DNA from 3 places in the Pandoraea sp. SD6-2 genome. Region 2 is predicted to be linked to each of the others. Evidence: predicted binding sites of a transcription regulator. Region 2 holds the regulator's gene; each other region holds the start of a gene.
What was found. Region 2 encodes LexA, which represses DNA repair genes until DNA is damaged. Its sites were predicted from a motif close to ACTGTATNNNNATACAGT; they were not measured.
Positions count from the first base shown of each region.

Region 1: the regulator LexA is predicted to act here: its motif matches at 2,469-2,486, upstream of recA (recombinase RecA).
Region 3: the regulator LexA is predicted to act here: its motif matches at 1,853-1,870, upstream of imuA (translesion DNA synthesis-associated protein ImuA).

Region 1 covers NZ_KB944457.1:254,118-258,632, forward strand. Annotated here, with positions in the region: gene C266_RS24390 (DUF2889 domain-containing protein) at 1-399, opposite strand, end outside; gene recX (recombination regulator RecX) at 709-1,254, opposite strand; gene recA (recombinase RecA) at 1,349-2,413, opposite strand; gene C266_RS24405 (response regulator transcription factor) at 2,616-3,308, shown strand; gene C266_RS24410 (sensor histidine kinase) at 3,359-4,515, shown strand, end outside.
Region 2 covers NZ_KB944423.1:137,314-141,828, forward strand. Annotated here, with positions in the region: gene C266_RS00640 (sulfate ABC transporter substrate-binding protein) at 1-948, opposite strand, end outside; gene lexA (transcriptional repressor LexA) at 1,386-2,039, shown strand; gene C266_RS00650 (hypothetical protein) at 2,208-2,627, shown strand; gene C266_RS00655 (enoyl-CoA hydratase/isomerase family protein) at 2,638-3,780, opposite strand; gene typA (translational GTPase TypA) at 3,989-4,515, opposite strand, start outside.
Region 3 covers NZ_KB944444.1:105,633-110,147, reverse strand. Annotated here, with positions in the region: gene C266_RS13505 (DNA polymerase Y family protein) at 1-1,040, opposite strand, end outside; gene imuA (translesion DNA synthesis-associated protein ImuA) at 970-1,839, opposite strand; gene C266_RS13495 (Nramp family divalent metal transporter) at 1,987-3,297, shown strand; gene C266_RS13490 (nuclear transport factor 2 family protein) at 3,370-3,846, opposite strand; gene C266_RS13485 (CsgG/HfaB family protein) at 4,142-4,515, shown strand, end outside.

The sequences.
Region 1 (4,515 bases), on a different contig from region 2:
TGCCGTCGGCAGGACACTGCAAAGTTCTGTCAGATGGGTGCAGCCCGACGCGCCGCCAAGGCGCTCGCGGACCGCGTGCCGGAAGCCGCGCCGCAGGTTAAGTCCGATCAATTGACGATATTCAGAGCCGATCTGATCGCAAATCCCCGGATACGGCACCCAGTCGGAGACGGCCTCCGCGTCATGCACCTCGAAATTCTCATCGATCGTCAAACGCAGCCAAAGCTCGTGAATCGGCGTGCCTTCCTTGCGAAGCCCGGTCGCCAATGCGAAATCCCGATCCTTATGATCGGTCAGACGGGCTTCGATGTCCCATAGGCCATCCTCGCGCGAATACGCTTCGACAGCGATCGTGCGACGGTGACGCAGAGTACGAGGGGCGGGCTCAGAGAGCGGCATGCGAGAGTGTGCAATGCATGAACGCAGAAAGACCTTGATTCTAGCATAGGCCACGGCGCCCTCTGCCGCAGCGCAGCAGAAGCCCGTCGCATAAGGGGCAATTACCCGACCAATTGGTCGGGTTATCAAAATCGCGGGATGATCAAACGCATGGTGCAACGCCATATCGCGATAACTGTGGCACGACGTGTCACGCGAGATTCATTGTTACGTCACACCAACATTCATGCGGGTTACCAACCGCTGGCTGTCGTTGGCACTTCGTCGATGAATGACCACGCATTTATCAGGAAAGCGATGGAACGCGCGTCAAAAGTCGTCCGAAAATTCATCGGCACCACGCACAATTTTGCTGATAACGGTACGTGAAAAACCCCGTGAGGCGAGAAAGCGCATCTGTTTAGCCCGCGCTTCAGGCGTGGTGGCGACCTCGCCGAACTTCTTCTGCCATACGACGCGGGCGCGCGCCAGTTCCGTACCGCGCAACTGCTCAGTGAGCGCCGCGACCGTCTCGGCGTCGACCTGGTGCTGCTTGAGTTCGTTGACGATACGAGTCGTACCCAGGCGCGATGCGCGCCGGTTCACCACGCTTTCCGCAAATCGTTCGTTGGACAGCCAGCGCTCTTGCTCGAGCGTGTCGAGCACACGATCGAGCGCTTCGGGATCCTCGGCATCGGCAAAGGGCACGAGCTTGCGACGCAATTCCGTCCGGCTATATTCGCGGCGCGCCAGATAGGACAGCGCGCGTGCCTTGAGGCTCAGCACGGGTTTGCGCGATCGCTTGACCGAAACAGCCTCGTCGCCCGGTGGGGGCGGCGGTGCGTTCGAGTCTCGGGGAGGACGGCGATTGATCATGACGTCATCGTGGCGCAATCAAGGCAAGGGCTAGAAAGCAAAAACGGCAACGCGATGCCATGTGGCTTCGCGTTGCCGTTCCGAAACGGGGTTATCAGGCCTCGCCTGCTTCTTCGATCTCGCCGGTCTCGTTGATCGCCGTCACGCCGAGCGATGCACGCACCTTGTTTTCGATCTCGTGAGCGATATCCGGATTTTCACGCAGGAATTCGCGTGCGTTGTCCTTGCCCTGGCCGATCTTTTCACCGTTGTAGCTATACCAGGCGCCAGCCTTCTCCACGATCTTGGCATTCACGCCCAGATCGATGATTTCGCCTTCGCGCGAGATCCCCTGACCATAAAGGATGTCGAAGATGGCTTCGCGGAACGGCGGCGCGACCTTATTCTTGACGACCTTGACGCGGGTCTCGTTACCGACAACCTCATCCCCCTTCTTGATCGAGCCGATGCGGCGAATGTCCAGACGCACCGACGAGTAGAACTTCAGCGCGTTACCGCCCGTCGTGGTTTCCGGGTTGCCGAACATCACACCGATCTTCATACGAATCTGGTTGATGAAGACCACCGTGCAGTTCGTACGCTTGATGGTACCGGTCAGCTTACGCAGGGCCTGAGACATCAAACGGGCTTGCAGACCCGGCAGCGAGTCGCCCATCTCACCTTCGATTTCGGCCTTCGGCACCAGCGCCGCGACCGAGTCGATGATGATGAGGTCGATCGAGCCCGAACGCACCAGAGCGTCGGCGATTTCCAGTGCCTGTTCGCCTGTGTCCGGCTGCGAGATCAGCAGTTCGGGCACCGAGACGCCCAGCTTGTTGGCGTATCCGACATCGAGGGCGTGCTCTGCGTCGATGAACGCGCAGGTGCCGCCGATTTTCTGCATTTCCGCCACGACTTGCAGCGTGAGCGTGGTCTTGCCCGACGATTCCGGGCCGTAAATTTCGATTACGCGACCGCGCGGCAGGCCACCCACGCCAAGCGCGATGTCCAGACCCAGCGAGCCCGTCGAGACGACCTGGATATCTGCTTCGACCTCGCCGTCGCCCAGACGCATGATCGAGCCCTTGCCGAATTGCTTTTCGATCTGCGCGAGGGCGGCGGCAAGCGCCTTGCCTTTCTCGGCCGACAGATTGGCAGACCCTTTCTTGCTTTCTTCCATGAATCGTCCTTTGATATGATGAGCGAGACGGCTCGAGTGAGGCGTGAATGCTGGTACTGTATAAAAAAACAGTGCTCTTTGCAAGTGCCTGTTGTCCGAAAGCGCCGAAACGACAAAAAAAGCCGCGAACCACGCGCCGCAACATCACTGGAGACACACCGCCGCCGTCAGGCGCCGGTGCCTATACAAGGCTATCACGCCCATGCGAATTCTCATCGCAGAGGATGACAGCATTCTGGCTGACGCCCTGACCCGCTCGCTGCGCCAGGGGGGCTACGCCGTCGATCACGTCAAGACAGGGCTTGAAGCCGACTCTGCACTGTCTGCCCAGACATTCGACCTGCTGATTCTCGACCTCGGCCTGCCTCGTCTGCCCGGTCACGAAGTCCTGCGCCGGCTGCGCGCCCGTAATTCCCATTTGCCCGTATTGATTCTGACCGCGTCCGACAGCGTCGACGCCCGCGTCAAGGGTCTCGATCTCGGCGCAGACGATTACATGGCCAAGCCTTTCGCACTGGCCGAACTCGAAGCACGCGTGCGCGCATTGACCCGGCGTGGTGCTGGCGGCGGCTCTACGGTCATCCGTCACGGCCCGCTCAGTTTCGATCAAGTCGGGCGCACCGCCTATATTAATGAGCAGATGCTCGACCTGTCTGCCCGCGAACTCGAATTGCTCGAAGTCCTGCTGCTGCGCACAGGCCGCCTCGTCTCCAAGGAGCAGCTCGTCGACCATTTGTGCGGCTGGGGGGAAGAGGTGAGCAACAACGCCATCGAGGTGTACATGCACCGGCTGCGCAAGAAGATCGAGCCCAGCGGCGTACGCATCGCCACGATCCGCGGGTTGGGGTATTGTCTGGAGAAGCCGGCCGCCACCACGCCAGCGAACGCGGCCTAGTGCGCCGAATACGGCGTCAGCCGTTCCAGCCTCTTTAGTCTTCCCGTCCGATGCGTCTGAGCTTTCGCCACCATCGTCGCGCCAACCCTGCGGACCCGGACGCCTCGTCTTCCCCGCCGCCTACGGCGCATGGCACGTCCGCAAGACGCGGCTACACCGCGCCCGCCTCGCCCGCCGACGCCACCGATCCGTTCGATCCGTACGCCGACCCATTCGTGCGTCCGGGCTTCGGCGCGCCGCTCGAGCATGAGGCCGAGCCCCCGCCACGCTCGCTCTTCGGCGAGATCCTCGACTGGATGCTCGCACCGCTGCTGCTGCTCTGGCCGATGAGCATTGCCGTCACGTATCTCGTCGCGAAATCGATTGCCAATGGCCCATTCGACAGGGCGCTCGAGACCAACACCTACGTCCTCGCGCAGCAAGTCCATTCGGATCGCGGACAAGTCACACTGACACTGCCCATGCCGGCGCGCGATCTGCTGCGCGCCGACACCACCGACAACGTCTACTTTCAGGTACTCGGCGCGAAGGGAGAACTCGTGGCCGGCACAGCGGAACTGCCCTTGCCGCATGAAGACGACCGTCCGCAGCCGGGAGTTGTGCAGTTTCGCGACGAGAGTGTCGGCGGCAACGACATTCGTGTCGCATTCACTTACGTCGATCTGCCCCGCATGGAGCCGCCGGGCAGCATGGCACTCGTACAGGTTGCGGAGACGCTCGACAAACGCAGTCAACTGGCGAACGAAATCATCAAGGGCGTGATCCTGCCGCAGTTCGTGATCCTGCCATTGGCTATCGTGCTCGTCTGGTTTGGTCTGTCGCGCGGTCTCGCACCGCTGCATGCGTTGCAGGAACATATCCGCGCCCGTCGCCCCGACGATCTGTCACCACTCGAAGCACGCCAGGCACCGCCGGAGATCGCGCCGCTCGTCGGTTCGCTCAACGATCTGCTCGCACGGCTCGAACAGAACATGAAACTCCAGCAGCGCTTTATCGCTGACGCCGCCCACCAGCTCAAGACACCGCTGGCCGGGCTGCGCATGCAGGCAGAACTCGCCTTGCGCCAGACATCGCCTGACGAATTACGCCGCTCGCTCTCCCAGATCGCGGTGAGTTCGGAGCAGGCGGCGCGTCTGGTGAATCAGTTGCTGGCGCTGGCCCGTGCGGAGAACAGCGCGAACGACGCCGCCGCCTTCACGCCGGTCGA
Region 2 (4,515 bases):
GTCGACAGTGTAGAGCTTGAGCTTCGGATATTGCGACGCGTATTTCTTCGCGATCTCCGGCGAGCGCGGACGATAGAAGTGCTTCGCGGCGATTTCCTGACCTTGCGGCGAATACAGCCATTGCAGATAGGCTTCGGCAGCCTTGCGGGTGCCATGCTTGTCGACGTTCTTGTCGACCACGGCCACCGGCGGCTCCGTCAGAATCGACGACGACGGCACCACGATGTCGAACTTGTCCGGACCGAGATCCTTCACCGAGAGCAGCGCTTCGTTTTCCCACGCGATCAGCACGTCGCCGATACCACGCTCCACGAAGGTCGTGGTGGCACCACGAGCGCCCGAGTCGAGCACGCCCACGTTCTTGTAGAGCGCTTTGACGAAATCCTGCGCCTTTTGCTCATTGCCGCCCGGTTGCTTGAGCGCGTAGAGCCATGCGGCAAGGTAGTTCCAGCGAGCGCCCGCCGACGTCTTCGGGTTCGGCGTCACGACGCTGATGCCCGGCTTGACGAGATCGCCCCAGTCCTTGATCCCCTTCGGATTGCCCTTGCGCACCAGCAACACGATCGTCGAGGTGTACGGCGTAGCGTTGTCAGGCAGACGCTTTTGCCAATCCTTGTTCACGAGGCCGGCCTGAGCCAGTTCGTCGATGTCGGCAGAGATGCCGAGCGTGACGACGTCGGCAGGCGCGCCATCGAGCACGGTACGGGCCTGCTTGCCCGAGCCGCCGTGCGAGGCCTTCACCGTCACCGTGTCGCCGGTGGTCTGCTTGTAATGGGCTTCGAAAGCCTTGTTGTAGTCGGCGTACAGCTCACGCGTCGGGTCATACGAGACATTGAGCAACGAAAGGCTCGCGGCCTGCGCCTGAATCGTCATGCCGGCGGCCAGTGCCAGGCCGCCCAGTGCCACCACCAGCTTCTTAGCTTTCCATCCCCGTGCTGCTTTGCTCATGACTTGCACTCCTTGTTTGCTTCTCGTGTGTAGGAGGCCAGTCTATGAGGGGCGCTAAATAATTAAAAATAATATTTTTTCGTTTGTTTATGCCGGAATAAGGATTGGCGAAATGATGCTGAAGGAAGACTTTGGTTACCCAACCGTATATCGGCTCAGCCGCAGCGGCCTTCAGCGCGCTCGCTCCCTTGTCTCCTCAGGGGTTCGCATAAGTGACAGGCGGTGATGACCGATAGCGTCTGGCGGCCCCGTTGCAGCGGCGCACGTCAATCTACTGCGCGGCGCTTCCGATGCCCAGCGGCCCATGGCACTGGCGACGTGCGGCGCGAAGTCGGGGAGATGTGGCGGAAACTTCACGCACTACATGAAGTTTTCCCTTGCGTTTTTACAAACACTGTACAAAAATACAGCCACCTGTGCTTCCATACAGTGATGCCATGATCAAACTTACCGCCCGTCAACAGCAGGTCTACGAACTGGTCCGACAAGCGATCGAGCGCACCGGTTTTCCGCCGACACGCGCTGAAATCGCCGCCGAACTCGGCTTCTCTTCCGCCAATGCCGCGGAGGAGCACCTGCGGGCGCTAGCGCGCAAAGGAGTGATCGAATTGGCTGCGGGCCAATCGCGTGGCATCCGCCTCAAGCGTCTGGACGAAGCGGGTGGTGTACACCAGTTCACGTTGCCGCACATGGGCCTGATGCAGTTGTCGCTGCCCCTCGTCGGACGCGTGGCTGCGGGCAGCCCGATCCTTGCGCAGGAACACATTGAGCGCAACTTCCAGTGCGACCCGAACATGTTCGCGCGCCAGCCCGACTACTTGCTGAAGGTGCGCGGGATGTCGATGCGCGATGCAGGCATTCTCGATGGCGATCTGCTGGCCGTACAGAAGGCTGCCGATGCGCGCGAGGGCCAGATCGTCGTGGCACGCCTTGGCGACGACGTAACCGTCAAACGCTTTCACCGCGTGCCGGGCGGCGTCGAGCTGATCGCCGAGAACCCGGATTTCGAAAACATCAACGTCAATGAAGGTAGCGGCGACTTTGCGCTCGAGGGCATTGCGGTCGGCCTGATCCGCAACAACGATCTCTAAGCGCGACTCCGGGGACTGCGCGTTGTAGCGCAGCGCCCCACTCCCTGAAGATTTGCATTTCCGATTGCGCCGGGCTGGGTCCGGCGCCCGTGCCCTGCTGCGCCCGCAATTTGCGAAATACGCGGCAGGACGCGTCCCTCAGACCCACATTGGAAAAAGGATCGCATCATGGCTCGACTCTTTGGTTTGCTGCGTACGTCTTTCGGTCAATCGCGCGTGCGAGCCACTTCGCAAGCTCGGCTGTCAGCCGTGTACGGACTCTCGGCCCTGTCTGGCCCGTTCGCTTCCGCCCCCGCCATTGCCCGCTCCTACACGGTGCCCGCACGCGCACGCAGCACCGTCCTGCCCCGCACACTCGCGGCCGCCGTGGCGTCGGCAACGCGCCGCGCATGTCCGTCCGGAAAGGCCATCAAGGCATCGCGCAACGTGCGCGAACTTCAACATCGCGATGCGCAAGTGACACCAGCGGATCACGAAGTCCGTGTATATCGCGACGTATCGCACATCGTGATGGTGGGCAGCATCGCCGACATCTGCCGCAAACTCGATCAGGCGGTCGGCGAGCAGTTCTGCCTCGCTGCGGTATAAGCGCCCAGACTCACCCGCAACTGCGTCGCTCGACGGGCCCTGACTTGCCGAGTTGGCGTAGCGGATTGTCGGCGCCGAGGCGATCCCCGTCGAAGAAGCGCGCGACGTCTGCCGGTTTCACCGACTCAATGTCGGCATGCTGCCAACGCGGCGCGTGGTCCTTGTCGACAACCAATGCGCGAATGCCTTCGACACTCTCCGCGCCGGTACGGCCGTCGAGATTGAAGACGCTGCGCATCATCAGCCATTCCTCACGAAGTTCATCAGCCAGCGACAGCTTGCGCGCACGACGCACCTGCTCCAACGTGACGCAAACCATCAACGGCGAGCGCTTGCTGCGCAGAAGGTGTTCCGTCTCCTCTGCCCAGCCCGAATATTCACAGCGCGCTTCGCGCTTGAGCGCCCTCAGAATGGCCGGCATGTCCGGCAGCCTGAAGTGACTGTCGATCACATCGCGCAGCGGCGCGAGCTTACCTGGCGCCAGACCGGCCGGCGGCAGCGCTTCACGGGCGAACATGCGTGCCGCGTTGAGTACGGCGTCGCCATCTTGCCACTCGCCGTTTGCCAGCAATTCGCACAGCGCCGGCAATGAGGCCCGCGGAACAACCGCGTCGGCCAGACCGATTTCACAGGCGTCGACCGCACCAAACACAATACCGGTCGCGCCAAGGTACTCGCCGAGATGCCCCGCGAGGTTAGCAAGGAAGCTCCCGCCGCCAACGTCCGGGAACAGACCGATGGCTGTCTCCGGCATCGCCATGCGCGTTGCCTCAGTGACGATTCGCAACGCTGCGCCCTGCGAAATCCCCATGCCGCCGCCCATCACCACGCCGTCCATCAGTGCAATATAGGGCTTCGGGTACGTGGCGATCGTGTAATTCAGCGTGTACTCGTCCGTGAAGAAATCCATGATGTCGGTGCGCCCTGCGCTCACGGCCTCGTGGAAATATCGAATGTCGCCGCCCGCACATAAGCCCTTCTCGCCTTCGCCTTGCAAAACAACGCCCAGCACCCTGGAATCGTCACGCCATGCGCCGAGTGCCGACGCCATCGCGCGAATCATGTCGTGCGAGAGCGCGTTGAGCGCCTTTGGGCGGGTCAGGGTAATGAAGCCGATGCGGCCGCGGATTTCGGTTCGAACAAATTCGGTCATGTCTGGCGAGTGCTTCAGCAATATCAACGGAACGGTCGCGCGCGCGACGCGACCTCTCGGGGGCTTTCGACAGCATGCAGGCACCGCGCGCCGCATGTCGAAAACCACAACGAAAAAAGCCGGTGCGAAGCACCGGCTTTCTTTCCAACAGACTGGCATCGAGGCGCAGCAGACGTTCATCCGCTACGCTGTGACGCCATCGCCGGCGTTACTTCTGCTCACGCGATGCGCGCTTACGCTCGTGTTCCACGAGGTAGCGCTTGCGCAGTCGAATCGTCTGCGGCGTGACTTCGACCAGTTCGTCGTCATCGATGAACTCGACAGCGTATTCGAGGCTCATCGCGATCGGCGGCACCAGACGCACGGCTTCGTCGGTACCCGACGCCCGCACGTTCGTGAGTTGCTTGCCCTTGATCGGGTTGACCACGAGGTCGTTGTCACGGCTATGGATACCGATGATCATGCCTTCGTACAGCGCGTCGCCCGGCGACACGAACATACGGCCGCGATCTTGCAGCTTCCACAGCGCGTAGGCCACGGCGGCACCGTCGTCTTGCGAGATCAGCACGCCGTTGCGGCGCTCACCCAACGTACCATCCTTAAGCGGTGCGTAAGCGTCGAAAATGTGGCTCATCAGGCCCGTACCACGGGTCATCGACAGGAACTCGCCCTGGAAACCGATCAGGCCGCGAGCCGGAATGCGGTACTCGAGGCGCGTACGGCCACGACCATCCG
Region 3 (4,515 bases), on a different contig from region 2:
GGCGCCGTTTGCGTGATGTCGAGCCGCAAGGTCAGCACCGGGGCGATCAATGGCGAGCGGGCGAGCCGCTCCTTGCACAATGACAACAAATGCGCAGGCGCGGCACTCGCTTCGGCGAGACGGATATCGAAACGCGTCGGCGCCAGCGTTTGCCGCCCTAGCGGCTCATGCTCGAGCACCAATGTGAGTGCGCGCGTGGCCAGTTGTCCGGCGCAAAGCCACCCCGTGAGTTGCGCCAGCAGTCGGCGCAGGCCGAAGAGCAGCACGTCGATGTCATGGGTCAGCGATGGCAGCGGCAGCACCGCCTCGAAATGGGGCGGCGCGCGATACCAGTTCGGCGACTCCGGCGTTTCGCCATAGGCCCGGCAAAGCGCGGCAGGCAGATCGGCGCCACAACGGCGGCGCACGCCCGCCGAGGGCAACGCGCGTAATTCGCCCAACGTCGCACAACCGATTTGCGCGAGCCAGTCGAGCCACGGCTGCGCCTCGGCCAGTAACGTCACCGAAAGCGAATCGAGTTGTTGCGGGAGATCCGTCGAGGCAGGGGGCAACATCTGCCTCAGCAGCATTGGCATGACCGGCTCGCCGGACAACGCAAGAAGCGCCGCCGCGCTGGCCGTAGCGGCAATCCCCATCGACGCACGATGACCCAGCGCCTCGGCACTCTCGAGCACCTGCGCCGCCAGCGATGGCAAACCGCCGAACAAACGCAGACTTGGCGCCACGTCGATCAGCACGCATTGCGGCGAAGCGATGGCGACATCCGGACCGAAACGCAGCAATGCCAGCGCCAACGCTTCGAGCGCCACGGTCTCGGCCGCCTCGTCGCGATCGTGAAACCGCGCTTGCGGCAACAGCGCCAACACGCCCCCACGGCGCATGCCGGGTTGTACCCCCGCAGCCTGCGCCGCTTCACTCGCCTGCCAGACACGCGACTGTGCGAGCACGACCGTCGTGTCGGCCTGCGCGTCAGCCCGTGTGAGCAGAGAGGCGATCTCGAGCGCCAGACAGGGCAGATGCAGGGCGATCCAGCAAGCCATGCGAGACTCCGGAAGCAGAAACCAAAGACACCGTAGACGGTGCAAGCGAAGGGGCCCGATCGGGCCTGACGGGCATCGGCCTGTCGTCGTCGGCGCCCCCCGTGACCGGTTGCGGGGCACGGGTATAAGGTGCAGGCAACGTCAGCCAGAGCGGTTCGGTACGAGGCGGCCCGCGGCGCTTGTGAAACTGCACGCCGAGACGGCTCCCCTCAGCGACGGTAAGCCCCAGCCTCAGCGGTGCCGCCGAGGCCGTCGCGATGGCGGCCGGTCCGCGCATCACCCAGGCGAGCGTCTCGCCACCACCGGCCGCGACCTGAAGCCGCCGGATCTGCTCGGGCGTCGCCGCCGGAAGCCAGGTCAGCACAGCACCGCAGCACGCGCTTTTGAGCGCCTGCTCGGCGCACCAGAGCATGTCCCGATCCTCGGTCTTCATGCCTCGCCCGCCACGTGCCCCCGTCATCGGACGCGTCTGACGCGCCGGACGCATCACGACACTAAGCCAGCGCAGATCAATCCCCCACCCGGCCAGCGCCGGAGCATACGGCAGCATCGGCGGCGCAATCACCATCACCGGCTGCCCCGCCTGCGTGAGATCGCGCAACGCCGGTGCCAGCAGCCGCCATTCACCGATACCCGGACGCTCGCTCAACAATTCCGTCACCGCGCCATGCGGCCAGCCAGCGCCGGGCAATTCGGCGTCAAGCGCAGCAAAGCCAGTGGTGTGGCCAGCCCGGTGGCAACGCGCCAGCTCACTGGCACGCCACAGCCCGGCAGGCAAGGAGGAAAGCGGCAGGGTCATCTCGCACCCAAATACTGTATGAACGTACAGTATAGCAGTTCATACGCTATTTACGGGCTATCCGTGCCTCGCCTGCTGTCATGATCCGGCTTGCGATGGAGCGCCGCCCCGGCTAACGTTGACACCATTGGACGAATTCCCTCCCTCATGCCTCTGCCAACTACAGCCACTGCGCCTTTCTGTCCCTCCGAGGTCAAAGGCAGCATCGTCATCGACGCGCGCGAATCGCGCTGGATCAAACTCAAACGCTTCGCCGGCCCCGGACTACTCGTTGCGATCGGCTACATGGACCCTGGCAACTGGACGACGGATATCCAGGCCGGGTCGCAATTCGGTTACTCGTTACTCTGGGTGGTCGCACTCTCCAGCCTCTCGGCCATCTTTTTGCAGATGCTTGCCGCCCGGCTGGGGCTGGTCGCCGGACGCGACCTCGCGCAAGCCAGCTATGACCGCTACGGCCGCGCAGGACGCCTCGTGCAGTGGATCACCGCCGAGATCTCGATCATTGCCTGCGATATTGCCGAAGTCCTCGGCTGTGCGCTCGCATTCAAGTTGCTGCTGGGTGTGCCTATCGCCTGGGGCATTGTGCTCACCGCGCTCGACACGATGATCGTGCTCGGTCTGCAAGGCAAAGGCTTTCGTCAGATCGAGGCCATCGTCTTCGGGTTGATCGGCACGATGGCGTTCTGCTTCGTCGCGCAGGTGGCAATGGTGCCGCCCGACTGGCATGCCGTGGCGGCAGGCCTCGTGCCCGGCGCTCCCAGCCACGACCGGCGCGACGCCATCGTGCTCGCGCTCGGCATCGTCGGCGCCACGATCATGCCGCACAACCTGTACCTGCACTCCAGCGTCGTACAAACCCGGCGCGTGGTCGGCGGCAAACGCGGCGATGTGCGCGACACCCTCGCGATGGTCCGCATCGACACCTGGGTCTCGCTCGTGATCGCGATGGGCGTGAATGCGGCCATTCTGATGCTTGCCGGTGCGGCATTTCATGCCAGCGGCCAGACCAATGTCACCGATATCGAGCAGGCGTATCGGCTCATTACGCCGATTGCGGGCAGTGCGGCGGCGTTCCTGTTCGGCATCGCCCTGCTCGCGTCGGGGCAAAGCTCGACGCTCACCGGGACCATCGCCGGGCAGGTCATCATGGACGGTTTTCTGAAAATGAAGATCCCCTGCTATCAGCGCCGCCTGATAACCCGCGGGCTTGCGCTCGTGCCCGCGCTGATCGGCGTGCTGTGGCTTGGCGACGGCGCCGTCGGCAAGTTGCTCGTGTGGAGTCAGGTGCTGCTCAGCCTGCAACTGCCGTTCGCCATGTGGCCGCTCATCCGCTCGGTCAGCGACCCGCGCGTGATGAACGGCAACACCATCGGACGCCCCACGCAAGTGTTCGCGTGGGGCCTCTTCGCAGTCATTACCGCCACCAACCTGCTGTTGATCTTCGGACTGGATTGAGGCGACCGGTCTGGGCCGGGCGCACGGCGACACGACGTGCACGACGCCTGGCGGCCGCCGTCACGGTTCGTTCTACAAACCGAGATCGCTCAACCCCGGATGATCGTCGGGGCGGCGCCCCTGCGGCCAGAGAAACAGACGCTCGCCCTCGGTGATGCGCGAGTCGTTGATGCTAGCGTGGCGCTCGGCCATGAGTCCTTGCGCGTCGAACGCCCAGTTCTCGTTGCCATACGAACGGAACCAATTGCCCGAGTCGTCGCGCCATTCGTAAGCGAATCGCACCGCAATACGGTTCTCGGTGAACGCCCACAGTTCCTTGATGAGCCGATAGTCGAGTTCGCGTTGCCATTTGCGCGTCAGGAATTCGACGATCTGGTCGCGACCGCGCGGAAACTCGGCACGATTGCGCCAGCGGCTGTCGACGGTATAGGCCAACGCAACCCGCGCAGGATCGCGCGAATTCCAACCGTCTTCGGCCATGCGAACTTTCTGAATTGCAGTCTCACGCGTGAATGGCGGAAACGGCGGGCGAGCTTCATTGTCGGCCATGACAACTCCTGTCAAAAACATGAGGGGAACGCCGGTCGAGTGTATCGCCAAGCGCCCCGCGCTGCTTATCGCAGAGAGCGTACGCACCGTGTTTCGGTGTGCCAACACGCCAAAAACGCGTGCTAATATCAGCCCCCCTTACCCGAAATTACAAGAGCAAAGCATCGCAAATCGGTAAGGGATCAGATGCCCGCGACAAGTCGACGTCACCACGCGTCGCCTGCCGGGTCAAAACACATACAGGGGTATCACCGTGCAGAAAAGCAAGTCCAGCATTGCGCTGCTCAGCGCCGCCATGGTCGCCGTCGGCGTGCTTGGCGGTTGCGCCACCGAAAGCTCGCGCACCATGCAAGTCGCCAAGGTGGAAAGTGCCAGCCGTCCGTACGTGGGTGTACGCACGCCTATCGCTGTCGGCAAATTCGATAACCGTTCCGCTTACATGCGTGGCGTTTTTTCCGATAACGTCGACCGACTTGGCAGCCAGGCCAAAACGATCCTGATCACCCATCTGCAACAAACCAATCGCTTCAACGTGCTCGACCGCGACAACATGGCCGAGATCCGTCAGGAAGCCGATATCAAGAAGACTCAGCAGACGCTCAAGGGCGCCGACTACGTGATCACCGGCGACGTCGTCGAGTTCGGCCGCAAGGAAGTGGGCGACAAGCA